DNA from 3 places in the Streptomyces sp. PTL18 genome. Region 1 is predicted to be linked to each of the others. Evidence: predicted binding sites of a transcription regulator. Region 1 holds the regulator's gene; each other region holds the start of a gene.

Region 1 (9,791 bases):
CTCCAGGTCCTTGTAGGACTGCACCCGCTTCAGGATTGCCTGCCACACCGCGCCGGTGTTGTCCGACGGCCACCCCAGTGCCCGGCACACCCCTGTCTTCCAGTCCTGCCCACGTGGGACCTTCGGCCATCCCGCGATCCCCAGGGAGGCCGGCTTCACGGCCTCCCAGATGTCGATGTACGGGTGCCCGACCACCAACGCGTGCTCACTCGTCACCGACTCCGCGATCCGCCACTCCTTGGTACCGGGCACCAAGTGGTCCACCAGCACGCCCAGCCGCGCGTCCGGGCCCGGGGAGAAGGACTCCACGATCGACGGCAGGTCGTCCACGCCCTCCAGGTACTCCACCACCACGCCCTCGATGCGCAGGTCGTCGCCCCACACCTTCTCGACCAGCTCCGCGTCGTGGCGGCCCTCCACATAGATGCGGCCGGCGCGGGCCACCCTCGCGCGCGCTCCCGGGACGGCGACCGAGCCCGACGCCGTGCGCGTGGGGCGCACCGGCGCCTGCCCGGCAGGACGCACCAGGGTCACCGTCCGGCCCTCCAGCAGGAAGCCCCCCGGCTCCAACGGGAACACCCGGTGCTTGCCGAAGCGGTCCTCCAGCGTCACCGTGCCGGCCTCGCAGCCGATCACCGCCCCGCAGAACCCCGTGCGCGGCTCCTCCACCACCAGACCGGGGTCCGCCGGGACCTCCGGCACGGGCTTCGGCTTCTTCCACGGCGGGGTCAGGTCCGGAGAGTACTGGCGCATTCGGATGACGATAGGAGAAGGTGTTCGCGAGGTCCCACGACACGCCGGGAGTCGCTACGACACGCCGAAACGGGCCGCCAACTCGTCCCGCTGGGCCCGTACGAACCCCGCGTCCACCACCGCCCCGTGCCCCGGCACGTACACCGCGTCCTCGCCGCCCAGCTCCAGCAGCCGGTCCAGGGCCGCCGGCCAGTGCGAGGGGATCGCGTCCGGGCCCGCCTGCGGTTCGCCGGACTCCTCCACCAGGTCCCCGCAGAAGACCACTTCCGGGAAACCGGGGTTCCCGGGGACGAACACCACCAGGTCGTGGGCGGTGTGGCCCGGGCCCACGTTCGCCAGCAGCACCTGCACCCCGCCCAGGTCCAGCGTCCACTCGCCCGAGACCTGGTGGCGCGGGCGGACCAGCAGATCCGCGGCCGCCGCCGCGTCCGCCGGGTCCAAGCCGTTGCGCACCGCGTCGGCGAGCAGTGCGCCCCGCCCGTGGGCGAACACCCCGTCGATGCCGACCGCCCCGAACACCTCCGCGCCCGCGAACGCCGCCGCCCCGAAGACATGGTCGAAATGGGGGTGGGTCAGCGCGAGATGCGTCACACGCCGGTCCGAGCCGAGCGGCTCGAGCAGCCGCTCCGCCGCGTCGCGCAGCCGTGCACCCTCCGCCAGGCTCGATCCGGCGTCCACCAGCAGCGCCGCGTCGTCGCCCACCACCAGCCCGGCCGTGCAGTCCCAGACCGGAAGCCTGGTCCGCCCCACACGCGCCCCGAGCGCCTCCCACCCCGGCTCTTCCCACAACACCGTCATACGGCGACGCTATCCGCAGGCGCCCGAAGCGGCAGGGGACAGGCCGGTACAGGTGGTACACCCGGGCACGGCACCGGCGCCCGCCCTTGCCGGGTGTGTACCCGACAGCCGTACACTGGGCCGGGGAATGCTGGCACTCACAAGCGCAGAGTGCCAGGGGAAGCGCCAAGGGGACATGACCGCTGGAGGTGTGCGCGATGCTCAGTGAACGCAGGCTCGAGGTGCTGCGCGCCATCGTCCAGGACTACGTGGGCACCGAAGAGCCGGTGGGTTCCAAGGCCCTCACCGAGCGGCACAACCTCGGCGTCTCCCCGGCCACCGTCCGCAACGACATGGCCGCGCTGGAGGAGGAGGGGTACATCGCCCAGCCGCACACCAGCGCAGGACGCATCCCCACGGACAAGGGCTACCGCCTCTTCGTGGACAAGCTCGCGGCCGTGAAGCCGATGAGTCCGCCCGAGCGCCGCGCCATCCAGAACTTCCTGGAGGGTGCCGTCGACCTCGACGACGTGGTGGCGCGCACGGTACGGCTCCTCGCCCAGCTCACCCGGCAGGTCGCCGTGGTGCAGTACCCGTCGCTGACGCGTTCGACCGTGCGCCACGTGGAGCTGCTGGCGATGGCGCCGGCGCGTGTGATGCTCGTGCTGATCACGGACACCGGACGGGTCGAGCAGCGCATGATCGACTGCCCGGCGCCGTTCGGCGAGACGTCGCTCGCGGACCTGCGCGCACGGCTCAACAGCCGGGTCGCCGGCCGCCGCTTCGCGGACGTCCCGCAGCTCGTGCAGGATCTCCCCGAGGCGTTCGAGGAGCCGGAGGACCGCAGCACGGTCTCGACGGTGCTCTCCACGCTGCTGGAGACGCTGGTGGAGGAGACCGAGGAGCGGCTGATGATCGGCGGCACCGCCAACCTCACCCGCTTCGCGCATGACTTCCCTCTCACCATCCGCCCCGTCCTGGAGGCGCTGGAGGAGCAGGTCGTGCTTCTGAAACTGCTGGGCGAGGCGAAGGATCCGGCCATGCGGGTGCGTATCGGTCATGAGAACGCGTACGAAGGACTCAACTCCACGTCCATCGTCTCCGTGGGCTACGGTTCGGGCGGCGAGGCAGTAGCGAAACTCGGCGTGGTCGGACCGACCCGCATGGATTACCCGGGAACGATGGGAGCGGTACGAGCGGTGGCACGGTACGTCGGACAGATCCTGGCGGAGTCGTAAGTGGCCACGGACTACTACGCCGTACTCGGCGTGCGCCGCGACGCGTCGCAGGAGGAGATCAAGAAGGCGTTCCGCCGGCTCGCTCGCGAGCTGCACCCGGACGTCAACCCCGATCCGAAGACGCAGGAGCGGTTCAAGGAGATCAACGCCGCGTACGAGGTGCTCTCGGACCCGCAGAAGAAGCAGGTCTACGACCTCGGCGGCGACCCGCTGTCCCAGTCGGGCGGTGCCGGTGCGGGCGGCTTCGGCGCGGGCGGCTTCGGGAACTTCTCCGACATCATGGACGCCTTCTTCGGCACGGCGTCGCAGCGCGGGCCGCGCTCGCGCACCCGCCGGGGCCAGGACGCCATGATCCGGCTCGAGGTCGAGCTGGACGAGGCGGCCTTCGGCACGACGAAGGACATCCAGGTCGACACGGCCGTCGTCTGCAACACCTGCAACGGCGAGGGCGCCGCGCCCGGCACCTCGGCGCAGACGTGTGACATGTGCCGTGGCCGGGGCGAGGTCTCGCAGGTCACGCGGTCCTTCCTGGGCCAGGTCATGACCTCCCGGCCGTGCCCGCAGTGCCAGGGTTTCGGCACGATCGTCCCGAACCCGTGTCCGGAGTGCGCGGGTGACGGGCGCGTGCGCTCGCGCCGGACGCTCACCGTCAAGATCCCGGCCGGTGTCGACAACGGCACGCGGATCCAGCTCGCGGGCGAGGGCGAGGTCGGCCCCGGCGGCGGTCCGGCCGGCGATCTGTACGTCGAGATCCACGAGCTGCCGCACCCGACCTTCCAGCGCCGCGGCGACGACCTGCACTGCACGGTCACCATCCCGATGACGGCGGCGGCCCTCGGCACGAAGGTGCCGCTGGAGACGCTGGACGGCCTGGAGGAGGTCGACATCCGGCCCGGTACGCAGTCCGGGCAGTCGATCCCGCTGCACAACCGCGGCGTCACCCATCTGCGCGGCGGTGGCCGGGGCGACCTGATCGTCCACGTCGAGGTCCAGACGCCCTCCAAGCTGGACCCGGAGCAGGAGCGACTGCTGCGCGAGCTGGCGAAGCTGCGCGGCGAGGAGCGACCGCAGGGGCAGTTCCAGCCGGGGCAGCAGGGGTTGTTCTCGCGGCTGAAGGACGCGTTCAACGGGCGCTGACGCCGGGGCCGGGTGGGCCGGAGGTCCGCGGGTTGGCCCCCGGGCAGGCACGGTCGGCCGGGGCGGCGGGGGTTGTTCTCGCGGCTGAAGGACGCGTTCCACGGGCGCCGCGTCCTTGGCCACCCGGGGGCGGAGCGGCCTTGGCCACCCGGAGGTGGAGCGGTACCCGGCCTCGGTGCCGTCGCCCCTGGGGACTGCCGCCCCGGACCCCGCTTCGGAGCGGGCGGCCCCGTCCTCGTCCTCGGAATCGCCCGAGCTCTTCGAGCACGGGTCCCGGAGGGGCTGGTTGTTCCACCGGCGTATGCCACAGAAGGTCGGATTCCGACTCGTTCGAAAGACGTGACAACATGCCGTCATGCCCTCCCTGACCGATCTCCTCCCGCACCCGATCGTGCAGGCCCCCATGGCCGGCGGCGCCTCCGGGCCGCAGCTCGCCGCCGCCGTGTCCGAGGCCGGTGGCCTGGGGTTCCTCGCGGCCGGGTACAAGACCGCCGACGGGATGTACCAGGAGATCAAGCAGCTTCGCGGGCTGACCCACCGCCCGTTCGGCGTGAACGTCTTCATGCCGCAGCCGGACCATGCCGACCCGGCCGCCGTCGAGGTCTACGCCAACCAGCTCGCCGGTGAGGCCACCTGGTACAGGACCGAGCTCGGTGACCGCGACAGCGGCCGTGACGACGGCTACGACGCCAAACTCGCCGTCCTCCTCGACGACCCGGTCCCGGTGGTCTCCTTCCACTTCGGCGTCCCGGCCCCGGACGTCCTGGATTCCCTGCGCCGCCTCGGCACCCTCACCCTGGTCACCGCGACCACCGCCGAGGAGGCTCTCGCCGTGCAGGAGGCGGGCGCGGACGCGGTGATCGTGCAGGGCGTCGAGGCGGGAGGCCACCAGGGCACCCACCGGGACAGCCACGAGAGCGACGGCGCCGGTATCGGGCTGCTGTCGCTCCTCACCCAGGTCCGCGAGACCGTGGGCATCCCGATCGTCGCCGCCGGGGGCATCATGCGCGGCAGCCAGATCGCCGCCGTCCTCGCCGCGGGGGCGAGCGCCGCGCAGCTCGGCACCGCGTTCCTCGCCACGCCCGAGTCCGGTGCCCACCCCGTGCACAAGCAGGCGCTGACCGATCCCCACTTCGTCCGCACCGAGCTGACCCGGGCGTTCTCCGGGCGTCCGGCCCGCGGTCTGGTCAACCGGTTCATGCGCGAGCACGGCCCCTACGCGCCCGCCGCGTACCCCGAGATCCACCACCTGACCTCCCCGGTGCGCAAGGCGGCCGCCAAGGCCGGTGACGCCCAGGGCATGGCGCTGTGGGCGGGCCAGGGCCACCGCCTGGCGCGGGACCTGCCCGCCGGCCGGCTGGTGGAGGTGCTGGTCACGGAGCTTCGGGAAGCCACGACGGCGTTGTCGACGGGAGGTGCGGGGCGATGACCGCTCCCGTCTTCGTCGTCGACCGACTCGACGTCATCGGCCCGGAGTTCGTGCTCGACGGGCCCGAGGGCCGGCACGCGGTCTCGGTGAAGCGGCTGCGGCCCGGCGAGCACGTCGTCCTCACCGACGGGCGCGGACGGTGGACCGAGGGGGTGGTGAAGGCCGCCGAGGGCAAGGACCGTCTCGTCATCATGGATCTGGCGTCCGTCCACGAGGAGCCCGTCGAGTCGCCCCGTATCACCGTGGTGCAGGCCCTGCCCAAGGGCGACCGCGGTGAACTGGCCGTGGAGACCATGACCGAGGTCGGTGTCGACGCGATCGTCCCCTGGCAGGCCTCCCGGTGCATCACCCAGTGGAAGGGCGACCGCGGGCTGAAGGCGCTCGGCAAGTGGCGGGCCACCGCCCGCGAGGCCGGAAAGCAGTCGCGGCGGGTGCGCTTCCCGGAGGTCGCGGACGCGGCGACCACCAGACAGGTTGCCGCACTTCTCGCCGGAGCGGACCTCGCCGCCGTCCTGCACTCGGACTTCGAGTACGGCAGTGAGCCGCTCGCCACCGCCGAACTCCCCGCCGACGGCGAGATCGTGCTCGTCGTCGGACCCGAAGGGGGCATCTCGGCCGAGGAGCTGACGTTGTTCCGGGAAGCGGGCGCGAAGGCCTACGTCCTCGGTCGTAGTGTCCTTCGTACATCGACCGCCGGCACCGCGGCGGCCGCGCTGCTGCTCGGCCGCACGGGCCGCTGGTCCTGACGCACGGATCCAACGGATTCATCGAGCCACGGGGGAACAGCATGGAACTCGCCCAGGTACGGCTGCTGGTGTCGGACTTCGCCGCCTGCTACCGCTTCTACGCCGATGTCCTCGGCCTCAAGCCGCAGTCGGGCGCGGTGGACGGGCCGTACGAGAAGTTCAGCCCTGCCACCGGATCCGCGGGCATCGCCCTGCAGGACCGGAGGATGATGGCCCAGGTCCTCGGCGAACTGGGGGACGAGGCCACGGGCCACCGCTCGCTGGTGGTGCTGCGCGTGGACGACCTGGACGCGTACTGCGACGGGATCAGCTCCCGCGGCGCCATCCTGCTGCACGGCCCGGCCCCCATGACCGACCGTATGCGTGTCGCCCACCTCAAGGACCCGGAGGGCAATCTGGTGGAACTCCAGCAGTGGCTGTTGTTGCGCGGTTGAGGGCGCGTGGGGGAGGCCGCGGCGGGGCGCTCGCGTGACCGTATGCGCTCTTCCGTCACCGCCGTGGGAGTGGCACGCTGCCCTTCATGGGGGCATTGCGGCGCAATGGGCGACGGCCCGCGTTACGACGGCTCGCCTCGGTCACCGGTCTCGCGGTGGTGGCCGTGGGCGGAGCCGTGGCCTGCCAGCCCGGTGAACTCAGCTCCGCGGCGGTGGCGTACACCACGGACCAGACCGCCACGAAGGAGCTTCAGCGGCACCATGTGAAGGTGCGCTGGCTCAGCTGCTCGGGCGACTACGGCAGCGGCAGGGCCGGCACGTCCGGTGCGGCGCCCTCGGCGAGCGAGGTCGCCGTCGTCACGGTCGACTGCAAGGGGCAGACGGACGACGGCAAGGACATCACCGTCAAGGGCCGGGTCACCCGCGCGATCGACGGCAAGTGCGTCCGCGGGGACCTCAGGGCCGCCGTGGGCGGCAAGGAGCTGTTCCACGTCAGCGGCCTCGGCGACTGCGAGGGCGGTACGCCCGGCCCGCCCGCCGGCCGACCGACCGGCCCCGGGGGGCCCGGGCCCACGGTCACCGTCACCGTCACCAGGACCATCTGGTGCCAGGGCGACCCCACCTGCTGGCCGGTCCAGGGCAAGTGACGGACGCATGGGCCGCGGGCAAGGCGCAGGTGAGGGGGAAAGCCCCCTGTTCGGGACCGCGCTCGCTGCTTAGGGTGACCTGGTGACCGAGTCCGCATCTCCCGCGTATCTCCGTTTCCCGCACCTGCACGGCGAGTTGGTCGCCTTCACGGCCGAGGACGACGTCTGGGTCGCCCCCCTCGACGGTGGCCGCGCCTGGCGGGTCAGCGCCGACAACATACCCGTGAACCACCCCCGCATCTCCCCGGACGGCACGACCGTCGCCTGGACCTCCACCCGCGACGGCGCCCCGGAGGTGCACATCGCGCCGATCGACGGCGGACCCGCCAAGCGCCTCACCCACTGGGGGAGTGGGCAGACCCAGGTGCGTGGCTGGACCCCGGACGGGGACGTGCTCGCGCTCAGCACGGTCGGCCAGATCTCGTCGTGCCGCACCTGGGCGCACGCCGTCCCGCTCGACGGGGGCCCGGCGACCGTGCTGCCCCACGGGCCCGTCGGCGAGGTCGCGTACGGGCCGCACACCGTGCTGCTGTCCGCCGGGGCCCGCGAGGCCGCCCTCTGGAAGCGGTACCGGGGCGGCACGGCCGGCAAGCTGTGGATCGACCGGGAGCGCAACGGCGAGTTCGTACGGCTGCACGAGGCCCTGGACGGCAACATCGAGTACCCGTCGTGGGTGGGGGACCGCATCGCCTTCCTCTGCGACCACGAGGGCGTCGGGGCGCTGTACTCGTCGCTCGCCGACGGCTCCGACCTGCGACGGCACACGCAGATCGACGGCTTCTACGCCCGGCACGCGGCCACCGACGGCACCCGGGTCGTGTACTCCTCGGCCGGCCGGCTGTGGGTCCTCGACGACCTCGACGGCGCGCAGCCCAGGCCGCTCGGCATCCGGCTCGGCGGGCAGCGCGTGGACCTCCAGCCGTATCCGGTCGACCCCTCCCGCTGGTTCGGGGCCGCCTCGCCCGACCACACCGGGCGCGGCAGCGCGATCTCGGTGCGCGGCGCCGTCCACTGGATCACCCACCGCTCCGGGCCCGCCCGCGCGCTCGCCGCCGAGCACGGGGTGCGGGCCCGGCTGCCGCACACCTTCCGCGCGGACGGCGAGGAATGGGTGGTGTGGGTGACGGACGCGGAGGGCGACGACGCGCTGGAGTTCGCGCCCGCCACCGGCCTGGCTCCCGGCGCCGTCCCGCGGCGGCTCGCCGCCGGGCGGCTCGGGCGGGTCCTGGGGCTCGCGGTGTCACCCGACGGCGGCAAGGTCGCCGTCGCCGCGCACGACGGGCGGGTGCTGCTCGTCGAACGGGACAGCGGCGAGGTGCGCGAGGTCGACCGCAGCGAGGACGGCGAGGTGAGCGGGCTCGTCTTCGCACCCGACTCGGGGTGGCTGGCCTGGTCGCACCCCGGTCCGCGTCCGCTGCGGCAGCTCAAACTCGCCAATACCGCCGACCTGTCGGTGACCGAGGCGACCCCGCTGCGGTTCCGGGACCACGCGCCCGCCTTCACCCTCGACGGCAAGCACCTGGCGTTCCTGTCGGCGCGCTCCTTCGACCCGGTGTACGACGAGCACGTCTTCGACCTCGCCTTCGTGGGCGGTTCCCGGCCGTATCTGATCACGCTCGCCGCGACCACCCCGTCCCCGTTCGGACCACAGCGGCACGGCCGCCCCGTCGAGACGCCCGACAAGGACGAGACACCCGACAGCGAGGGCGCGCCCACCACCCGCGTCGACCTGGAGGGCCTGGCCGACCGGATCGTGCCGTTCCCCGTCGAGGCCGCCCGCTACTCGGGACTGCGCGCCGCCAAGGACGGGGTGCTGTGGCTGCGGCACCCGGTGCGCGGTGTCCTCGGCGCCTCCCGCGCCACCCCCGACGATCCGGACCCCAGGAGCGAGCTGGAGCGCTACGACCTCCTCCAGCGGCGCATCGAGCACCTCGCCTCGGACACCGACCACTTCTCGGTCAGCGGGGACGGCAAGCGGGTGCTGCTGTGGACCGACGGCAAACTCAAGGTCGTCCCCAGCGACCGGCGCGCGCCGCACGACGACGACAGCGACGCGAACATCACCGTCGACCTGTCGCGCATCCGGCAGACCGTCGATCCGGCGGCCGAGTGGCGGCAGATGCTCGACGAGACCGGCCGGATCATGCGGGACAACTTCTGGCGACCCGACCTGGGCGGTGTCGACTGGGACGGCGTACTGGACCGCTACCGGCCGGTGCTGGAGCGGGTCGCCACCCACGACGACCTCGTGGACCTGCTGTGGGAGGTGCAGGGCGAGCTGGGTACCTCGCACGCGTACGTCGTCCCCCACGGCCACGGGCCGGGCGCCGACCGGCGCCATGGACTGCTCGGCGCCGACATCTCCCGGCAACCCGACGGCAGTTGGCGCATCGACCGGGTGCTGCCCTCGGAGACCTCCGACCCCGACGCCCGGGCACCGCTGGCCGCGCCCGGGGTGGCGATACGGGCCGGCGACGCGATCGTCGCGGTCGGCGGGCGGCCGGTGGATCCGGTGACCGGACCCGGTCCGCTGCTGGTGGGGACGGCCGGCAAACCGGTGGAGCTGACGGTGTCGCCGGCGGGCGGGGGTGACCTGCGGTACGCCGTCGTCGTCCCGATCGCCGACGAGG
Region 2 (9,791 bases), on a different contig from region 1:
ACGGCCTCACGGCTCCGTGGCGACGAGCTGGTCGACCAGACGGCGCGCCTGCGTCAGCAGGGTGCCGTAGGTGGCGACCTGGTCGGGGTCGTCCGGTACCGAGCGGGTCAGGTGCCGGCTCAGTTCGTCCTGCGTGTCGCGCAGCTTGCGCACGGCGTGGCGCAGCTCGTGGTCGTCCTGGGTGCCGAAGCGGCTTCGGCAGTAGGAGCGGAGGGCCTGCGCGGTCTGGTGCAGGAAGTCCGCGTAGCGGCGGGCGACGGAGGGGTCCGGCCGGGTCCCCGGGCGGTCCTCGGACGCGGCCTCCAGGACCGCCCGGGTGACGCCGGCGGTGTGCACGGCGGCGTAGTCGAGGACGACGACCGCGTCGTCGTAGTCCTTGCCCGGCGCGGAGTGGGCGCGCGAGCGGCGGCAGAGGTTGATGCGCATGCTCTCCCGGCTCCAGCCGATCGCGGAGCGGGCCTGGTCCACCAGGCGTCCCAGGCGCAGTGCGCGTTCGTGCCAGTCGGCGGCCTCGTCGGCGTCCCACCGGTCCTCGGCCATCCCCTCGGCCACCGCCTCGAGGATGTCGTGGGCCTCCCCGGTGGCGTCCTGGAGGGCCGCCCGGCTGTCGCGAAGATACACCGGGGGCCGGATCAGCGCGTTGACGGCGATCCCGACCAGGGCGCCGAAGACCGCCTCGGCGATCCGGGCGGCCGAGGTGGCGACGGTGGCCTGCCCGTTGGTCAGGACGAACAGCGCGCCGGTGGCCGCGTAGATGCCCTGGCTGCCCAGGCGCTGCCACTGACCCAGCAGCACCACCGTGGGCAGGACCAGTGCCATGGCGGTCATCGTGTCGTCCAGCGCAAGGGCCGCCGCCGTCGCCACGACCGTGCCGGTGGCGATCGCCGCGAGCTGCTGCAGCCCGCGCGCGATCGACCGGTACACGGTCGACTCCACCAGGACGACCGCCACCCAGGGCGCCACGAAGGCCACCGGCGCCTTCAGCCACCAGCCCGCCACCGCCCAGGCCACCCAGGCGGCCAGTGCCGCCTTCAGTGCCTGGACGACGATGTCCCGCTCCCGGCCGGGTTCCGCCCGGGCCCGCCGTACCGCCCCTGCGGCCGTCCGCACCTGGCCCCCCACCTGCCGCGCCACCGTTCGCTTCCCGCTCATGGCGACCCAGGTGCCACGGGGACCGCGATGAATGCCCGCTTTTCCCCGCCCGCTCGCGCCCGCGCCGGATGCGCGCGGACCTGTCCCCGCAGGAACTCCGCGATGCGCTCGTCCCAGGTCGCGATGTCGGCGGGGTCGTGGGAGGCGTGCAGCCGCGCGTCGGGCGGCAGCTCGGCGAGTTGTCCCGCCGTGGAGACCGGGCGCCCGGGGTCACCGCTCCAGGTGAGGACAAGTGCGGGCTGGGCGAGACGGGCGATCTCCCCCCGGGCGGGCAGGTCGGAGGCCGCCGCCCCGCGCAGCAGCGCCGGCAGCGTCTCGATGAGCGCTACGGACGTTCGAGCAGCGGCAGCGCCGGGAACTCGTGCCCCTCCCAGATGCGCCGCGACGGCTCCTCCGGGTACGCGGTGACCGTCGGGTGCACGTCCAGCACCTGCACCAGCCGGCGCTCGGTGTCGTACGGCGGCCAGCCCGGGTCGCCCGTCCGCGCGAACGTCGTCCAGGACGTGCGGAAACGGGAGGCCAGCGCTTCGGCCTCCGGGCCCGGCTCCACGCCCGCGAACAGCAGGGCGCCGAGGTCCGCCGTGAAGGTGCCGAAGAGGAGCGGGACGTCCAGGGCGTGGCAGGCGCGCAGGACGCCTCCGCTGCCCGGGGCGGGCCAGGTCAGTTCGTACACGTGCGCGCGGCCGCCCCCGGTCACCTGCGCCTCGGCCAGGTGCAGGGTCGGCATGCGGAAGAGCCAGTCGGACTGGATCCGCTCGTACAGCTCGTCGGGCGTGGCGTCGGGGAACGCGGCGCGGTAGGCGGCCTCGCCGTCCGGGCCCGGTGCGAACAGGCGCAGGGCTCCCGTGACCTGTTCGTCGGTGACCCGGCCGAGCATGCCGCCGAGGACCAGGAAGAGCCGGTACTCCTCCCGGTTGTGCCCGGTGATCAGCTCGACGTCCCGGCCGGCGCCGTCCGCCAGCGCCCGCCAGGGGGTGGTGGGCAGCACCTCCCCGTCCACGACCGGCGAGAAGGGGGTCACCGTGGGCGCGACCTGCCCCCAGCGGTCCTGGTACTGGAGCATCTTCGCGCTCAACGCCTGGCCCGCGTCGGTGAGCCGGCGCGGGTCCACGGCCGACAGCGCGGCGGCCGTGGGACGCAGGCCCGCCTCGGCGGCGAGGGCGGTCGCGAGGTCGCGGGCCAGTTCGTCGGAGAAGTACGTGCCCGGCACGCTCTGGGCGATCGCCCGCCGGAACAGCCCGGCCGCGCGGGGCATGGCCAGCAGCGCGGCGATCGAGCCGGCGCCCGCCGACTCGCCGAAGACGGTGACCTGCTGCGGGTCGCCGCCGAAGGTCTCGATGTTGTCGCGCACCCACTCCAGGGCCGCGAGCTGGTCCAGCAGGCCGCGGTTGGCGGGGGCCCCTTCGATGCGGGTGAAGCCCTCGATGCCCACGCGGTAGTTGAAGGTGACGACGACGAGGTCGCCGTCGCGGGCGAGGTGCCGGGCGTCGTAGCCGGGGCTGCCCGCGTGGCCGAGCTTGTAGGCGCCACCGTGGATCCACACCATCACGGGGCGGCGGGCGGCCGGATCCGGGTCGGGCGTCCAGACGTTCACCGTCAGCCAGTCGTCGCCCGGGCTCCTGCCCAGGAAGCCGGTACGGCCCTGGAGGCCGATCTCCTGCGGGGGCGGCGGCCCGAACGCGTACGCCTCCCGTACGCCCTCCCAGGTCCGTGCCGGGCGCGGCGCCTGGAAGCGGGCCTCCCCCACCGGCGGCTCGGCGAACGGTATGCCGCGGAACACCGCGAGGCCGTCCTCCCGGCGTCCGCGCACCGCACCGGCCGTGGTGCGCACCACGGGCCCGGGCTCCTCGTCGGCGGTCGGCCTGCGGGTCTCGGCTTTCGTCATCTGTGACCCCTCACTGGTTGCCGGGACGGGCCCTTCGTCCAGGTGCCCGTGGAGCATGGTGCGTGGGCGGCCCGGCGGCCGCCGCCCGCCTGAGCGGGACGGCGACCGCCGGGCCTGACGATCAGTTGGACTCTACGCCCTGGCCTCGTCGGGCCTCCACGGGCCTCGGCCGGGCCGTCGGGCGCGGGCGTCCGTACCGGGGGACCGGACCGAAGGGCGCCCCGCCGCCGCACACCACACAGCCCCGCGCCCTTCGGAAGAGCGCGGGGCTGTGGACGGCCGGCCGGGCGTCCGCGTCAGTGCAGGGTCTTCACCGCCGCCGCGTCGTACGAGGTCAGGTCGTCGAAGCGGCCCTCGAGGACCTTCCGCGCCCACTCCGGGTCCTGGAGCAGGGCCCGGCCCACCGCCACCAGGTCGAACTCCTCCGCCTCCAGGCGGTCCAGGAGGTTGTCGAGGCTCTTGACCGGGGCGCCCTCGCCCTGGAACGCGTGGATGAAGTCGCCGTCCAGGCCCACCGAACCGACCGTGATGGCCGGCTTGCCGGTGAGCTTCTTCGTCCAGCCCGCGAGGTTGAGGTCCGAGCCCTCGAACTCGGGGAGCCAGTAGCGGCGCGTGGAGGCGTGGAAGGCGTCCACGCCCGCCGCCGCGAGCGGGGTGAGGATGGCCTCCAGCTCCTCGGGGGTCTCGGCGAGACGGGCGGTGTAGTCCTGCTGCTTCCACTGCGAGTAGCGGAACAGGACCGGGAAGCCGGGGGACACCGTCTCGCGGACGGCGGCGACGATCTCCGCGGCGAATGTGGTGCGGGCCACCGGGTCGCCGCCGTAGGCGTCGGTGCGCCGGTTGGTGCCCTCCCACAGGAACTGGTCGACGAGGTAGCCGTGGGCGCCGTGGATCTCCACGCCGTCGAAGCCGATGCGCTCGGCGTCCGCGGCGGCCTGGGCGAACGCGGCGACGACGTCGTCCAGGTCCTGCTGGGTCATCGCCTTGCCGGTGGGCTCGGCGCCCGCGGTGACGAGGCCCGAGGGGCCGACGGCGGGGGCGTCCGAGAAGGGGGGCTCGCCCTGCTTGCGGACCATGCCGATGTGCCACAGCTGCGGCACGATCCTGCCGCCCGCCGCGTGCACCGCGTCGGCGACCTTCGCCCAGCCCGCCAGCTGCTCCTCGCCGTGGAACCGCGGTACGCGGTCGCTCTGACCGGCCGACTCGTGGCCCACGTAGGTACCCTCGGTGACGATGAGCCCGACTCCGGCGGCGGCGCGACGGGCGTAGTACGAGCGCACGTCCTCACCGGGGACGCCGCCCGGGGAGAACATACGGGTCATCGGCGCCATCACGATCCGGTTCGGAACGGTGAGGCCGTTGAGCGCGATCGGGCGGGACAGCAGCTGGGCCGCGCGGGAGGCGGGCGTCGTGACGGTCATGTGGGGGCTCCTCGTGGGTGACGGTGTTGACCGCTCGGTATGTGCGTGCGCATTTTTGCAGCTACTGAAGCAACCGCCCGTGCGGTGACCCACATTCCCGGCCCGGTGGCCGGACTCTGTGATCCCGGACACGCCCGAGGGCGGCACCCCCTGTCACGGACAGGGGGTGCCGCCCTCGGAGAGGACAGGCTGATCCGGCCGGATCAGAAGTCCATGTCACCGCCCGGCATGCCGCCACCGGCAGGCGCGGCGGCCTTCTCCGGCTTGTCGGCGATGACGGCCTCGGTGGTGAGGAACAGCGCGGCGATGGAGGCGGCGTTCTGCAGCGCGGAACGGGTCACCTTCGCCGGGTCGATGATGCCCTGGGCGATCATGTCCACGTACTCGCCGGTCGCGGCGTTCAGGCCGTGGCCCGGGGTGAGGTTGCGGACCTTCTCCACCACGACGCCGCCCTCGAGGCCGGCGTTGACGGCGATCTGGGTCAGCGGGGCGGTCAGAGCCTTGCGGACGATCTCGGCGCCGACGGCCTCGTCGCCCTCGAGCTCCAGCTTCTCGAAGGAGTTCTGCGCCGCCTGGACCAGGGCCACGCCACCACCGGCGACGATGCCCTCCTCGACGGCCGCCTTCGCGTTGCGGACGGCGTCCTCGATGCGGTGCTTGCGCTCCTTGAGCTCCACCTCGGTCGCGGCACCGGCCTTGATGACGGCCACGCCGCCAGCGAGCTTCGCCAGGCGCTCCTGCAGCTTCTCGCGGTCGTAGTCGGAGTCGCTGTTCTCGATCTCGGCGCGGATCTGGTTGACGCGGCCGGAGACCTGGTCGGCGGAGCCGGCACCGTCGACGATGGTGGTCTCGTCCTTGGTGATGACGACCTTGCGGGCGCGGCCCAGGAGGTCCAGGGTCGCGTTCTCCAGCTTGAGGCCGACCTCCTCGGAGATGACCTCGCCGCCCGTGAGGATGGCGATGTCGCCGAGCATGGCCTTGCGGCGGTCGCCGAAGCCCGGGGCCTTGACGGCGACGGACTTGAAGGTGCCGCGGATCTTGTTGACGACCAGGGTCGACAGGGCCTCGCCCTCGACGTCCTCGGCGATGATCAGCAGCGGCTTGCCCGACTGCATGACCTTCTCCAGCAGCGGGAGCAGGTCCTTGACCGAGGAGATCTTGGAGTTGGCGATCAGGATGTACGGGTCGTCGAGGACGGCCTCCATACGCTCCATGTCGGTGGCGAAGTACGCCGAGATGTAGCCCTTGTCGAAGCGCATGCCCTCGGTGAGCTCCAGCTCCAGACCGAAGGTCTGCGACTCCTCGACGGTGATGACGCCTTCCTTGCCGACCTTGTCCATGGCCTCGGCGATCAGCTCGCCGATCTGGGTGTCGGCGGCGGAGATGGAGGCCGTGGAGGCGATCTGCTCCTTGGTCTCGACGTCCTTGGCCTGCTCGAGCAGCGAGGCGGAGACGGCCTCGACGGCCTTCTCGATACCGCGCTTCAGGGCCATCGGGTTGGCACCGGCGGCCACGTTGCGCAGGCCCTCGCGGACCAGCGCCTGGGCGAGCACGGTCGCGGTGGTCGTACCGTCGCCGGCGACGTCGTCCGTCTTCTTGGCGACTTCCTTGACCAGCTCGGCGCCGATCTTCTCGTACGGGTCCTCGAGCTCGATCTCCTTGGCGATGGAGACACCGTCGTTGGTGATCGTGGGGGCGCCCCACTTCTTCTCGAGGACGACGTTGCGGCCCTTGGGGCCGAGGGTCACCTTGACGGCGTCCGCGAGCTGGTTCATGCCGCGCTCGAGGCCGCGCCGCGCCTCCTCGTCGAACGCGATGATCTTGGCCATGTGAAGTGGTCCCTCCAGGACTGGGGGTGATTACTTCGGACCGCGCCCGCGCCCGCGACGGACGGCCCCGGCCGGAGGTTCCTTGCCCCACCCGGTCCGCGGCCTCACCGACCCGGTCCTTCTGTTGTCACTCTCACCTTCAGAGTGCTAACGCCAATGATTAGCACTCGCACCGTCCGAGTGCAAGGCGCTCCCGCGAAGCGGGCTCGTCGAGGGGTGGTGGTCGGGTGACGGGCGGGCGCGGGCGGCCCCGAGGAGAGGAGGAGGTGAACGCCGCGGTGCGCCCCCTGCCGGCGCCCGTCCCGGAGCGGTGCCCGAGCAGGTCCCGGACAGACCGAGGGGCCCGCATCCCGGACGGGATGCGGGCCCCTCGACACGTCGGACAGTGCAGTCGTCGGCGCGTTGTATCAGGCGGTCACGCGGACCATGTCCGCCTGCGGGCCCTTCTGACCCTGCGAGATCTCGAACTCGACCCGCTGGCCCTCTTCCAGGGTGCGGTAGCCGTCCATCTGGATCGCGCTGTAGTGGACGAAGACGTCCGCACCACCGTCGACCGCGATGAAGCCGTACCCCTTCTCCGCGTTGAACCACTTGACGGTGCCCTGAGCCATGCCTAACTCCCCTATTACTGGCCCTTGCACGGATCCACACTTCGCGGATCCGGGTCAGACCTCACCCCCCAACGGTTGGGGGCGTGCGCCGGAACGCGTCGACCGCGGCTGAATGTATCTGTCCAACTGCCCTCTGCAACAGGTCAATCGGACGAGAATTCGGGGTGCGACCGGTCGGGAATGTGCCGAGAATTCACCCGATTTCAGGGCAAGTCGGGCCCGGCAAAGGGAACGAATGGCGCAAAAGCCCTGCACACTTTGGCTGTTTCTCGTCGGGTGCGCGGCATCCGATCGCGGCCCCGGAGGGGAAGACCGGGAGCGTGTTCCCCAACTGTACCGCGCTCAACCATGCAGAATTGCCCCCTCCGTTTCTCTCACGGAGAGGGCAATTCGATGAACGGGGAGTGACGCACGTTACCGAGGGTAATGACGGTGCGTCCGAACGACCGTCAGCCGCCCGCCACCGCGGGGATGATGGAGACGCCCGCGCCGTCCGGTGTGGCGGTCTGGAGACCCTGCTCGAAGCGGACGTCGTCGTCGTTCACGTACACGTTGACGAAGCGGCGCAGCTTGCCCTGGTCGTCCAGCACCCGGGCGGCGATGCCGGTGTGGTTCTTCTCCAGGTCCTCGATGACCTCGGCGAGGGTCGCGCCCTCGGCGGCGACCTCGGCCCGGCCGCCGGTGTAGGTGCGCAGGATGGTGGGGATGCGGACGGTGACGCTCATAGGGGGTGACCTCCGGTCGGGGTGCGGCTGGCGGGTGGGGCGGTGAGGAGGTCAGACGAGACCGGCCTCGCGGAAGGACTCGAGGGTGGGACGGATCGTCGCGGTCGGACCGGTGCCGGCCACCGCGTCCAGCGTCTTCAGACCGTCCCCCGTGTTGAGGACGACCGTCGTCTTCGCCGGGTCGAGGACGCCGTTCTCGATCAGCTTGCGCGTGACGCCGACGGTCACGCCGCCCGCCGTCTCGGCGAAGATGCCCTCGGTGCGCGCCAGCAGCTTGATGGCGTCGACGATCTGCTCGTCCGTCACGTCCTCCACGGCACCGCCCGTGCGGCGCGCGATGTCCAGGACGTACGGGCCGTCGGCCGGGTTGCCGATCGCCAGCGACTTGGCGATGGTGTTCGGCTTCTGCGGCCGCACCACGTCGTGGCCCGCCTTGTACGCCACCGACACCGGTGAGCAGCCCTCGGCCTGCGCGCCGAAGATCTTGTACGGCTTGTCCTCGACGAGCCCGAGCCGGATCAGCTCCTGCAGGCCCTTGTCGATCTTCGTCAGCTGCGAGCCGGAGGCGATCGGCACCACGATCTGGTCCGGCAGCTCCCAGCCGAGCTGCTCGGCGATCTCGTACGCCAGGGTCTTGGAACCCTCCGCGTAGTACGGCCGCAGGTTGACGTTGACGAAGCCCCAGCCCTCGCCGGCCGGGTCGCCGATCAGCTCCGAGCAGAAGCGGTTCACGTCGTCGTAGTTGCCCTCGATGCCGACGAGCTCGCCGCCGTAGACCGCGGCCATGACGACCTTGCCCTGCTCCAGGTCGTGCGGGATGAACACGCAGGAGCGGAAGCCGGCCCGGGCCGCCGCGGCGCCGACCGCGCCCGCGAGGTTGCCGGTGGAGGAGCAGGACAGGGTGGTGAAGCCGAAGGCGCGCGCTGCCTCCAGCGCCTGGGCGACCACGCGGTCCTTGAAGGAGTGCGTCGGGTTACCGGAGTCGTCCTTCACATACAACCCGCCGGTGACGCCCAGCTCGCGCGCCAGGTTGTCGGCCTTGACGAGCTTGGTCCAGCCAGGGTTGAGGTTCGGCTTGTCGGCGACGTCCGCCGGGACCGGCAGCAGCGGCGCGTAGCGCCAGATGTTCGCGGGGCCCGCCTCGATCCGCTTCCGCAGTTCCTCGGTGCCGTAGCCGGAGAAGTCGTAGGCGACCTCGAGGGGACCGAAACACTCCTCGCAGGCGAAGACCGGGCCGAGCGGCACCCGGTGGCCGCACTCGCGGCAGGACAGGCCCGCGGCGGGTCCGAGGTTCACGGAGTCGGTGGTGCTTGCAACGGTCTGCACAGCCATGTCAGGCGAGGCCCTTTCTCCTCATCTTCCCCACGACGCACCTCGCCGTGAGACGGAATTGGCACCTTCCCTAGCCGGGAGCCTCGCGGAGACGATCAACAGTGATCTACGAGAGCCGGCTGGAGGGTTGCCGGGGCTTCATCGGGCCGTGTCCCTCTGCCCCTCTGGATGAGCTGTATGTGATTGTTTCGCCGGCGCGGGCCGCGGTGGGCCCCGACATGCGATGGTCACCGGCGTTGTTCAAGACTGTAACCGACGGCCGGGAGAGTTGAGATAGTCGTCCGAACCGCGAGACGGATCACAAGAGAGACCCGTTCGACCGTCCCCGACTCACCCCCACCCCGTAGGAACGTGAGGAGCCGCTGACCGTGCTGGAAGAAGTCGAGCGCTGGCTGAGCACCCGCTCCTGGTCCGTCACCGACCGCCCGCTCCACCAGATCATGGCCGCGAAGCGCGCCTCGGGCTCCTCGGTCAGCGTCGTGCTGCCCGCGCTCAACGAGGAGGAGACGGTCGGCGAGATCGTCTCCGTCATCCGCCACGACCTCGTGCGTCAGGTCCCGCTGGTCGACGAGATCGTCGTCGTCGACTCCGGCTCCACCGACCGCACCTCCCAGGTCGCCGCCGCGGCCGGCGCGAGGGTCGTGCACCGCGACACGATCCTGCCGCGCATTCCGGCCGTGCCCGGCAAGGGCGAGGTGCTGTGGCGCTCCCTGCTCGTCACCGGCGGGGACATCGTCTGCTTCGTCGACGCGGACCTGAAGGAGTTCTCGTCGGACTTCGTGACCGGGATCGTGGGCCCGCTGCTCACCGACCCGGGCGTGGACCTGGTGAAGGCG
Region 3 (9,791 bases), on a different contig from region 1:
CACCGGCGTGCCGACGGACGTCTCCAGGGCCTTCATCTGCTGGCTGACGGCGGGCTGGGTACAACCCAGCTCGCGCCCCGCCGCCGAGAAGGAGCCGGTGGCGGCCACGGCGCGCAGCACACGGAGATGTCGAGCCTCGATCACGCGGGTGAGCATAAGGGAACCTTGGAAGGACCGGCCAATAAGGCGTCGACGCTTTGACCGCCGGTCCCCTACCGTGCGGGCATGAAGCTTCTGTCCCTGAACGTGGGCCGCCCCGTGGCCGTCGAGTACACCGACCAGCCGGAGGGCCTGACCGGCATCGACAAACGGCCGGTGGAGGGGCCCGTGCGGGTCACCGCGCCCGGCCCGAAGGGCGCCGGCGCGAGCGGGCTGGCCGGGGACGCGGTGTGCGACCTGCGGCACCACGGCGGTGACGACCAGGCGGTGTACGCGTTCGCCCGCGAGGACCTCGACGGCTGGGAGCGCGAGCTGGGCCGGTCGCTGCCGAGCGGCTCGTTCGGCGAGAACCTCACCACGGAAGGGCTCGACGTGTCCGGCGCCCGGATCGGCGAGCGCTGGCGGATCGGGGCGGAGCTGGTGCTGGAGGTGACCTGCGGGCGGATTCCGTGCCGTACCTTCCAGGAGCACCTCGGCGAGCGCGGCTGGGTGAAGCGGTTCACGCGCCGGGGGGCGCCGGGCGCCTATCTGCGGGTGATCGAGCCGGGTGAGATTCGGGTCGGCGACCCCGTCACGGTGGTGCACCGGCCCGACCACGACGTCACCGTCGCGCTGCAGTTCCGGGCGACGACCACGGAACGGAACCTGCTGCCGAGCCTGTTGGCGGCGGGCGACGCGCTGCACCCGGAGAGCGTGGCGGCGGCACGGGAGTACGCGCACAAGTACGCGTCCCGGAAGTAGCCCGGAGCAGACGAACGTTGCTGCCGGAGCCGGTGAAATGCCCCGTCCGTCAGGCGGACCCGCCGACTCCGGGTCACTATCGTTGGCCCATGACAACGGCTCTGATTACGGGATCGACCGCGGGCATCGGCGCCGCGTTCGCACGGCGGCTGGCCGCCGACGGCCATGACCTCGTCCTGGTGGCGCGCGACACCAAGCGGCTGCGGGAACAGGCGACCGAGCTGCACGACCGGCACGGCATCGAGGCGGAGGTACTGACGTCGGACCTGGCCACCGACGAGGGCATCGAGGCGGTCGCCACGCGCCTGTCCGATCTGAGGAACCCGGTCGACCTGCTCGTGAACAACGCGGGCTTCGGAAACAAGGGCCGGTACCTCGACGTGTCGATGGCCGACGAGCTGCGGATGCTCAAGGTGCACTGCGAGGCCGTGCTGCGGCTGACGAGCGCGGCGGCGGGGGCGATGCGGAAGCGCGGTCGCGGCGGCATCGTCAACGTGGCCTCGGTCGCGGCGTTCGTGCCGCGCGGTACGTACGGGGCGTCGAAGGCGTGGGTCGTGCAGTTCACGCAGGGCGCGGCGAAGGACCTGGCCGGGTCGGGCGTACGGCTGATGGCGCTGTGCCCGGGGTTCGTGCGCACCGAGTTCCACCAGCGGGCCGGGATGGGCACGGACAGCATCCCGAACTGGATGTGGCTGGACGCGGACAAACTGGTCGCCGCCGCGCTCGCCGACCTGGCCCGCGGCAAGACGCTGTCGATCCCGGACCCGCGGTACAAGGTGCTGATGGGGGTGGCCAAGGTGACCCCCCGCGCGCTGCTGGGCGGGATCAGCTCGCGGACGGGGCGCAAGTACGGGCCGCAGTAGCACGAGGTGACGCCGCCCCTCGGGTGGGAAAATGGGGCGTATCTGCGTCAGGACCCAGGGGGGCCGGAGGCGGCGTCATGACATTCGTGCAGCTCATCGACTGCAAGACCAGCCGGTTCGACGAGATGAACCGGATCATGGACCGATGGGTCGAGAAGACCAGGGGCAGGCGGACGGCGACCCACGACGTGATCTGCAGGGACCGGTCCGACACCTCGCACTTCATCGAGATCGTGGAGTTCCCCTCCTACGAGGAGGCGATGCGGAACTCCAACCTCCCGGAGACCGACCAGGTCTTCCGCGAGATGGTCGCCCTGTGCGACGAGATGCCCACCTTCGTCGACCTGGAGGTGGTGCGGGACGAACAGTTGTACACGGATGCGGTACGGCGCCTGTTCGACACGCTGGCGACGGCGGGGGAACTGCCACCGCTCAACGACCTGATGGCGGAGGGCTGCCACAGCCACGACCCCGTCAATCCGCAGGACACCATCGGCCTGGACGCCATCCGGCGCGAGTACCGGATGTGGCGCGACGCCTTCGACTTCGCCTTCACGATCGACGACCTGATCGAGCAGGGCGACCGGGTGTGCGCGCGGTGGAGGTGGGACGCCACGCACAAGGGCGAGTTCCTGGGCATCCCGCCCACCGGCAGGAAGGTCACCATGACCGGTATGACCCTCTTCCGCTTCGGGGAGGACGCAAAGATCACCGAGACCTGGTGGCAGCACGACCAGCTGGGGCTGATGGAGCAGCTGGGTGTCCTGGACGAGCTGGAGCGGTAGGACGCCGGAACAGGGCGAAGGCCCGGCACCCCCTCGGTGCTTTCCAGGGGGTACCGGGCCCTCGGCGACGCAGCAGTACGTCAGTGGGCGTGGCCGTGGCCGTGGCCGGCCGCGGCGGGCTCCTCCTCTTCCTTCTTCTCGACGACCAGGGTCTCGGTCGTCAGAAGCAGGGAGGCGATGGAGGCGGCGTTCTCCAGGGCGGAGCGGGTGACCTTGACCGGGTCGATGACGCCGGCCTTGATCAGGTCGCCGTACTCGCCGGTGGCGGCGTTGTAGCCGCTGCCCTTGTCGAGCTCGGCGACCTTGTGGGCGATGACGTAGCCCTCGAGGCCCGCGTTCTCGGCGATCCAGCGCAGCGGCTCGACGACCGCGCGGCGCACGATGGCGACACCGGTGGCCTCGTCGCCCTCCTTGCCGAGGCCGTCGGCCAGCACCTTGGAGGCGTGGACGAGGGCGGAGCCACCACCGGAGACGATGCCCTCCTCGACCGCGGCGCGGGTCGCGGAGATGGCGTCCTCCAGGCGGTGCTTCTTCTCCTTCAGCTCCACCTCGGTGGCGGCGCCGACCTTGATCACGCACACGCCGCCGGCCAGCTTCGCGAGGCGCTCCTGGAGCTTCTCGCGGTCCCAGTCGGAGTCCGTGGTCTCGATCTCGGCCTTGATCTGGGCGACGCGGCCCGCGACGTCCTCGGACTTGCCGGCGCCGTCGACGATCGTGGTGTCGTCCTTGGTGACGGTGACGCGGCGGGCGGAGCCCAGCACGTCCAGGCCGACCTGGTCGAGCTTGAGACCGACCTCCTCGGAGACGACCGTGGCGCCGGTGAGGACCGCCATGTCCTGCAGCATCGCCTTGCGGCGGTCACCGAAGCCGGGGGCCTTGACGGCGACCGCGTTGAAGGTGCCGCGGATCTTGTTGACGACCAGGGTGGACAGGGCCTCGCCCTCGAGGTCCTCGGCGATGATCAGCAGCGGCTTGGAGGAGCCGGCCTGGATGACCTTCTCCAGCAGCGGCAGCAGTTCCGCGATGGCGGAGATCTTGCCCTGGTTGATGAGGATGTACGGGTCGTCGAGGACGGCCTCCATACGCTCCTGGTCCGTCACGAAGTACGGCGACAGGTAGCCCTTGTCGAAGGCCATGCCCTCGGTGAAGTCCAGCTCCAGACCGAAGGTGTTGGACTCCTCGACGGTGATGACACCGTCCTTGCCGACCTTGTCCATCGCCTCGGCGATCAGCTCGCCGACCTGCTGGTCCTGGGCGGACAGCGCGGCGACCGCGGCGATGTCGGACTTCTCGTCGATCGGGCGGGCGGTGGCCAGCAGGTCGTCGGAGACGGCCTTCACGGCGGCGTCGATGCCCTTCTTCAAGGCGGCCGGGGAGGCACCCGCGGCGACGTTCCTCAGGCCCTCGCGAACCAGCGCCTGGGCGAGCACGGTGGCGGTGGTGGTGCCGTCACCCGCGATGTCGTTGGTCTTGGTCGCCACCTCCTTGACCAGCTGGGCGCCGAGGTTCTCGTACGGGTCCTCGATCTCCACCTCACGGGCGATGGTGACGCCGTCGTTGGTGATGGTCGGGGCGCCGAACTTCTTGTCGATGACCACGTTGCGGCCCTTGGGACCGATGGTCACCTTGACCGTGTCGGCCAGCTTGTTGACGCCGCGCTCGAGGGCGCGACGGGCGTCCTCGTCGAACTTCAGGATCTTCGCCATGGCAGCGGGAGCCCTCTCGGAAATCTGGATGAACGAAACCGCGCCCCGGGCGCCCGGCTTCTCTTATCGGTCGCGGGGGCCAGGGGCGCAGCTCACAGCAGGAATGCTGAGGTGACTTACTTCTCGATGATCGCGAGCACGTCGCGGGCCGAGAGAACGAGGTACTCCTCGTTGTTGTACTTCACCTCGGTGCCGCCGTACTTGCTGTAGAGCACGACGTCGCCGACCTTGACGTCGAGCGGAAGACGGTTGCCGTCCTCGAAGCGGCCCGGGCCCACGGCCAGGACGACGCCCTCCTGGGGCTTCTCCTTGGCGGTGTCCGGAATGACCAGGCCAGAGGCCGTGGTCTGCTCGGCGTCGAGCGGCTGGACCACGATGCGGTCCTCGAGCGGCTTGATGGCAACCTTGGAGCTGGCGGTCGTCACGATCCGACCTCCCCCTTCGGAGATCTCACGGGGTTAACTGTCTGAGGTGGCGACCAGGTCGATCCGTCGTCGCGGGTGCCGGACCTGCCCGTCGCTGTGTTGGCACTCTCATCTGCCGAGTGCCAGAGCCGAGACTATGACCGCGATTAGCACTCGGTCAAGCGGAGTGCCAATGCCGGCGGCGCGCGCCGTGCCGAGCCGGGTTGCCCGGGGGTGGTGTTCACCCGGGGGTGGGGGCGACGCCCCCGGGACCACCGTCCGGCACGCCCGGTCAGAGGTAGTCCTCCAGACGGGCCACCGCGAAGCCTCTCGACTGCAGGCGGCGCAGCAGGCGGGTCGTCTCCGTGGCCAGGGAGGTCAGGGGGCGGCCCGGTTCGTGAGGGCGGAGGATGTCGCCCGGGTGGAGGGCCTCGGATCGTCCGTAGGCGTGCGTCGGGCGCCACAGGATCAGGGCCGTGACACCGCAGTCCGCCGCGGCCCGCAGGGTCGTGCGGTCGTATCTGCCGTAGGGCGGGCGCAGCAGCAGGGGGCGCCGGGCCAGGCGGGAGGGCAGACGGTCCCGCCCGGCGCAGATCTGGGCACGCTGCTCCGCGTAGGGACGGCCGCGCAGTCCGGCGTGGCCCAGGGTGCGGTTCTGGATGGTCGCCCCCGCCGCCCGCAGCCGCGCGGTGCGCGCGTACCCGGGGCCGTCGGCACCCTCCGTGAGGAACACGCTGATGGGCAGCCGCAGGTCACGGACCATCTCGACGAACCGGGCATCCCGCTCGGCGCCCTCGTCGTAGGTGAGGAAGACGACCTTGTCGTGGGTGGGGACACGGTCGAGGACCTCCGGGAGCCCCTCGTCCTCCGGGTCCACGTACCGCGGCAGGGGGCGGGGCGGCCAGGGCGCGGGCACGAGCGGGGCGGTGAGCCCCCAGCGGCGGTACGCCCCCTCGTGCGGCCCGTACGATCTGCGCACCCTCTGCGCCGCCTTCTTGCCCAGCCGTTCGATGGGGTCGACCGACTGGGCGCAGCCGGTCGCCCCGGCCAGGACCGCGGCGGCCAGGACCCCCGCCAGCAGGGTGCGCAGCCACCGTGCCCTCACAGGTGGTCCTCCGGGCGCGCCGCCGCGCGCCCCTCGCCGGTCGGCTTCCCGAGTCCCCAGCGCCTGGCGGCGACCACGCGCCGGGTGTACGCGGCGCGCAATTCGGTGGCGTGCTTGTCGAGTGCGCGCGCCACCGGAGGCCTGCGGGGCTCCGGCGGGCCGGGCGTGCCGGGAGCCCCTTCGCTGCCGGCGCACCCGACGGCGAGGGCGGTGGTGGTCAGGACGGCGAGAACCGCGCGGGCCGCGACCGTCGGCCCAGGACCCGTCAAGCGCGACGCACGCACAGTGGGGCAGTTTGCGCACTCTTTGTCATCTTGTCCTACGAGTCGCATGGTGCCGGATCCTTCCAGTCCCCGGCGTCCACGGCGGGCCGACACCGCGATCCGGCGCACGCCGTCCACCGGCTGGCCGACAATGACCGGGTGAACGACCTCTCCTTCGCCTCCCTGCTCACTCCCGAGGGCCGCGCCCTCCTGGACGAGGTGCGCGGCACCGACCCGGCGCGGGAACTGGCCGTCGCCACCCGGCTGCGCCGCGAGCACCCCGCCGAGCTGGTCTCGGCGGCCCTCGCGCAGGCACGGCTGCGCGAGCGGGCGGCGGCGAAGTTCGGCGCACAGGACGCGCAACGGATGTTCTTCACCCCGAACGGCGTCGAGCAGTCCACCAGGGCCACGGTCGCCGCCCACCGCGCCGAGCGCTTCCTGGCGCTCGGGGTGGCCTCCGTCGCCGACCTGTGCTGCGGCGTGGGCGGCGACGCGATCGCCCTCGCCCGGGCCGGCATCCGCGTCCTGGCCGTGGACCGCGACCCGCTGACGGCGGCCGTGGCGCGCGCGAACGCCGACGCGCTGGGCCTCTCCGGCCTGATCGAGGTGCGCGAGGCCGACGTCACGGAGGTGGAGGTGTCCCCGTACGACGCCGTCTTCGTCGACCCCGCACGGCGCGGCGGCAGACCGGGAGGGGCCGCGCGGCGGGAGTCCCCCCGGGCGTCGCGCTCCCCGGGAGCGTCGGTGAGGGGTGGTGGCCGGGTGACGGGCGGGCGCATCTTCGACCCCGAGGCGTACTCACCTCCGCTGTCCTGGGCGGTGGCCACGGCCCTGAAGGCCCCGCACGCCGCCTTGAAGGTGGCGCCGGGCATCCCGCACGAGGCGGTGCCCGACGAGGCGGAGGCCGAGTGGATCTCGGACGGCGGGGATGTGAAGGAGGCGGTGCTGTGGTTCGGCACACGGCCGGGCGAGGTACGGGCCACGCTCCTGCCCGGACCGCGCCTGCTGCGCGGGCGCGGCCTGCCCGACCCACCGGTGCGCCCCCTCGGCCGCTACCTCTACGAACCGGACGGCGCCGTCATCCGCGCGCATCTGGTGGCGGAGGTGGCCGAGGAGGTGGGCGGCGGCCTGATCGACGGGACGATCGCGTATGTGACGGCCGACGAGCGCCGCGCCTCCCCCTACGCCACCGCGTACGAAATCACCGACCGGCTCCCCTTCAACGTGAAGAAGCTGAAGGCGCTGCTGCGGGAGCGGCAGGTGGGGATCCTGACGGTGAAGAAGCGCGGTTCGGCCGTCGAACCGGAGGAACTGCGCCGCAAGGTCCTGCCCAAGCCGCACGGTCCGAACGCGGTGACCGTGTTCCTGACCCGGGTCGCCGGGGCGCCCACCATGCTGCTCGGGCATCCCGTCTAACGGCAGTCCTCCGCGCGCGCCGTGAGCAGCTCACGCTCCCGTTCGTTGCGGACGAGGGCGGCGGCCCGGACGAACTCCTCACGGGCCTCGGCCGTGCGCCCGAGCCGGGCCAGCAGATCGCCCCGGACGCTCGGCAGCAAGTGGTAGTCGCGCAGGGCGGATCCGGCGGCCAGCCGGTCGACGATCTCCAGGGCCGGGCCCGGTCCCTCGGCCATGGAGACGGCGACCGCGCGGTTCAGCTCGACGACGGGTGACGGGGAGCGGGCGGCCAGCAGACCGTACAGGGCTGCGATGCGCGCCCAGTCGGTGTCCTCGTAGGTGTGCGCGAGCGCGTGGCAGGCGGCGATCGCGGCCTGCAGGACGTACGGGCCGGGGGCCCCCGCGGCCACCGCGTCGGCGCGGCCCAGGGCGGTGACGCCGCGGGCGATGAGCAGGCGGTTCCAGCGCGCCCGGTTCTGGTCCTTCAGCAGCACGGGGCCGCCGTCCGGCCCGGTGCGGGCCGCCGTGCGGGAGGCCTGGAACTCCAGCAGCGCGGCCAGCCCGTGCACCTCGGGCTCCCTGGGCATCAGCCCGGCCAGCACCCGGGCCAGCCGCAGGGCGTCCTCGCACAGGGCGGGGCGCAGCAGGTCGCCACCGGCCGTGGCCGCGTATCCCTCGTTGAAGACCAGGTAGATGACCTCGAGCACGGACCCGAGCCGGGCCTCGCGCTCGGGACCGTACGGCACCTCGAAGGCGACGCCCCGCGCCGCGAGCCTCCGCTTGGCCCGCACGATGCGCTGGGCGACGGTGGCCTCCGGTACGAGGAACGCGCGAGCGATCTCGGCGGTGGTCAGTCCGCCGAGCAGCCGCAGGGTGAGCGCGATGCGGGACTCGGCGGACAGCACCGGGTGGCAGGCGGTGAACACGAGCCGCAGCAGGTCGTCGTCGATGTCGTCCGGGTCGGACGGCTCGTCCACGTGGTACGGCGCCGTGCCGAGGTCCCGCCCGACCTCCTCCAGCTTGCGCAGGTACCGCTCCCGGCGGCGTACGAGGTCGATGGCACGGTGCCTGGCGGTCGCCATGAGCCAGGCACCGGGGTTGTCCGGCACCCCGTCCCGCGGCCACTGCTCCAGGGCGGCGACCAGGGCGTCCTGCGCCAGCTCCTCGGCGATCCCGACGTCCCGCACGATCCGGGCGACACCGGCGATGACCCGCGGGGACTCCATCCGGAAGACGGTCTCGACGGCACCGGCCGGGACGCCGGGGGCGCGGATGGGCTGCTCTTCCACAGCCCACCAGCAAACACCCCCGGCGGGCGGGTGCCAAACGGCGCTCACGCCTCGGCGATCTCCCGGACCTCGCAGGTGATCGTCCAGTGCTCCTCGTGCACCTTCACGAACCGCTTGGCCCACTCGATCGCCTCGGCCCTGTTCTTGCACTGCATGAGCGCGTATCCGCCGATGACCTCCTTGGACTCGGTGAACGGGCCGTCCGTGACGGACAGCTGCCCGCCCTCCCAGCGCACCCGGGCGCCCTGGGCGGCCGGCGTGAGCCCGGCGGTGTCGAGCATGACCCCGGCCTTGGTGATCTCCTCGATCAGCTCGCCCATCCGCTGCATCAGCTCGGGGCTCGGGCCCTGAGCGGGCGCGGTGGTCTCGTCGACACGCACGATCGACAGGTATCGCGGCATGGTGACTCCTCGGTACGGGGCGGCGGCCGGCTGTTCCCGGCCTCTCACCCCTTACGTCGAACGAGCGCGCACCGGATCGACACGGCCCACGGAATTTCTTCGACGCGTTCCGCGGGGGACGAACGCAGCGGGCACAGAGCCCGCGCCGGCCGTCCTCATCGCAGCGAGGCCCACAGGTCGCTCGCCGCCGGGTCCTTCGCCACCACCCGGTTGGCGTCCGAGGGGGCGGGCACCACCGGCATCATCACCGTTGTCACGTTCTTCGAGGCCAGGCCCTTCAGGCTGGCGCCCAGTCGGGTCAGCTCCGGGAGTGAGTCCAGTCCCGTGTCGGTGGTCAGGCTTCCGGTGACCGCGTCGGCGACCCGGTACAGCCTGGCGGGGTCGGAGAGGAGGTTCGTCGAGGCGAGCCGGTCCAGCAGCGCCTTCACCAGTTGCTGCTGGAGAGCTATGCGGCCGAGGTCGCTGCCGTCGCCTATGCCGTACCGGGTGCGGGCCAGGGCCAGGGCCCGGGTGCCGTCGAGGTGGTGGGTGCCCGCCTTCAGCTGCAGATGGCTCTTGTCGTCGGCGATGTTCTGGTCCGTCGTCACCGTGACCCCGCCGAGCGCGTCCACCAGCTTGGCGAACCCCGAGAAGTCGATCTCCAGAAAGTGGTCCATGCGGATCCGTGTGATCGACTCGAC

Evidence for each region. Region 1 encodes HrcA, which represses chaperone genes, less so after heat shock. Its sites were predicted from a motif close to TTNGCACTCNGNNNNNCNGAGTGCNAA; they were not measured.
Region 2: groL (chaperonin GroEL) is a predicted target of HrcA. The motif match lies at 6,412-6,438, and genes of this name have one in related genera.
Region 3: groES (co-chaperone GroES) is a predicted target of HrcA. The motif match lies at 4,826-4,852, and genes of this name have one in related genera.

Annotation. Positions count from the first base shown of each region.
Region 1 covers NZ_JCAJZO010000002.1:274,088-283,878, reverse strand. The annotation lists gene AC5WS8_RS05700 (DUF3097 domain-containing protein) at 1-753, opposite strand, end outside; gene AC5WS8_RS05695 (MBL fold metallo-hydrolase) at 808-1,551, opposite strand; gene hrcA (heat-inducible transcriptional repressor HrcA) at 1,749-2,768, shown strand; gene dnaJ (molecular chaperone DnaJ) at 2,769-3,905, shown strand; gene AC5WS8_RS05680 (nitronate monooxygenase) at 4,261-5,334, shown strand; gene AC5WS8_RS05675 (16S rRNA (uracil(1498)-N(3))-methyltransferase) at 5,331-6,080, shown strand; gene AC5WS8_RS05670 (VOC family protein) at 6,122-6,514, shown strand; gene AC5WS8_RS05665 (hypothetical protein) at 6,601-7,161, shown strand; gene AC5WS8_RS05660 (S41 family peptidase) at 7,244-9,791, shown strand, end outside.
Region 2 covers NZ_JCAJZO010000008.1:118,979-128,769, reverse strand. The annotation lists gene AC5WS8_RS17710 (FUSC family protein) at 7-1,152, opposite strand; gene AC5WS8_RS17705 (carboxylesterase/lipase family protein) at 1,478-3,037, opposite strand; gene AC5WS8_RS17700 (NADH:flavin oxidoreductase) at 3,334-4,458, opposite strand; gene groL (chaperonin GroEL) at 4,662-6,287, opposite strand; gene AC5WS8_RS17690 (cold-shock protein) at 6,695-6,898, opposite strand; gene AC5WS8_RS17685 (MoaD/ThiS family protein) at 7,348-7,623, opposite strand; gene thrC (threonine synthase) at 7,675-8,955, opposite strand; SAM riboswitch class I at 8,974-9,130, opposite strand; gene AC5WS8_RS17675 (glucosyl-3-phosphoglycerate synthase) at 9,324-9,791, shown strand, end outside.
Region 3 covers NZ_JCAJZO010000007.1:213,772-223,562, reverse strand. The annotation lists gene AC5WS8_RS16365 (LysR family transcriptional regulator) at 1-144, opposite strand, end outside; gene AC5WS8_RS16360 (MOSC domain-containing protein) at 226-900, shown strand; gene AC5WS8_RS16355 (SDR family NAD(P)-dependent oxidoreductase) at 990-1,763, shown strand; gene AC5WS8_RS16350 (ester cyclase) at 1,841-2,548, shown strand; gene groL (chaperonin GroEL) at 2,629-4,254, opposite strand; gene groES (co-chaperone GroES) at 4,371-4,679, opposite strand; gene AC5WS8_RS16335 (polysaccharide deacetylase family protein) at 4,951-5,763, opposite strand; gene AC5WS8_RS16330 (hypothetical protein) at 5,760-6,047, opposite strand; gene AC5WS8_RS16325 (THUMP-like domain-containing protein) at 6,186-7,442, shown strand; gene AC5WS8_RS16320 (RNA polymerase sigma factor) at 7,439-8,710, opposite strand; gene AC5WS8_RS16315 (YciI family protein) at 8,755-9,111, opposite strand; gene AC5WS8_RS16310 (LCP family protein) at 9,267-9,791, opposite strand, start outside.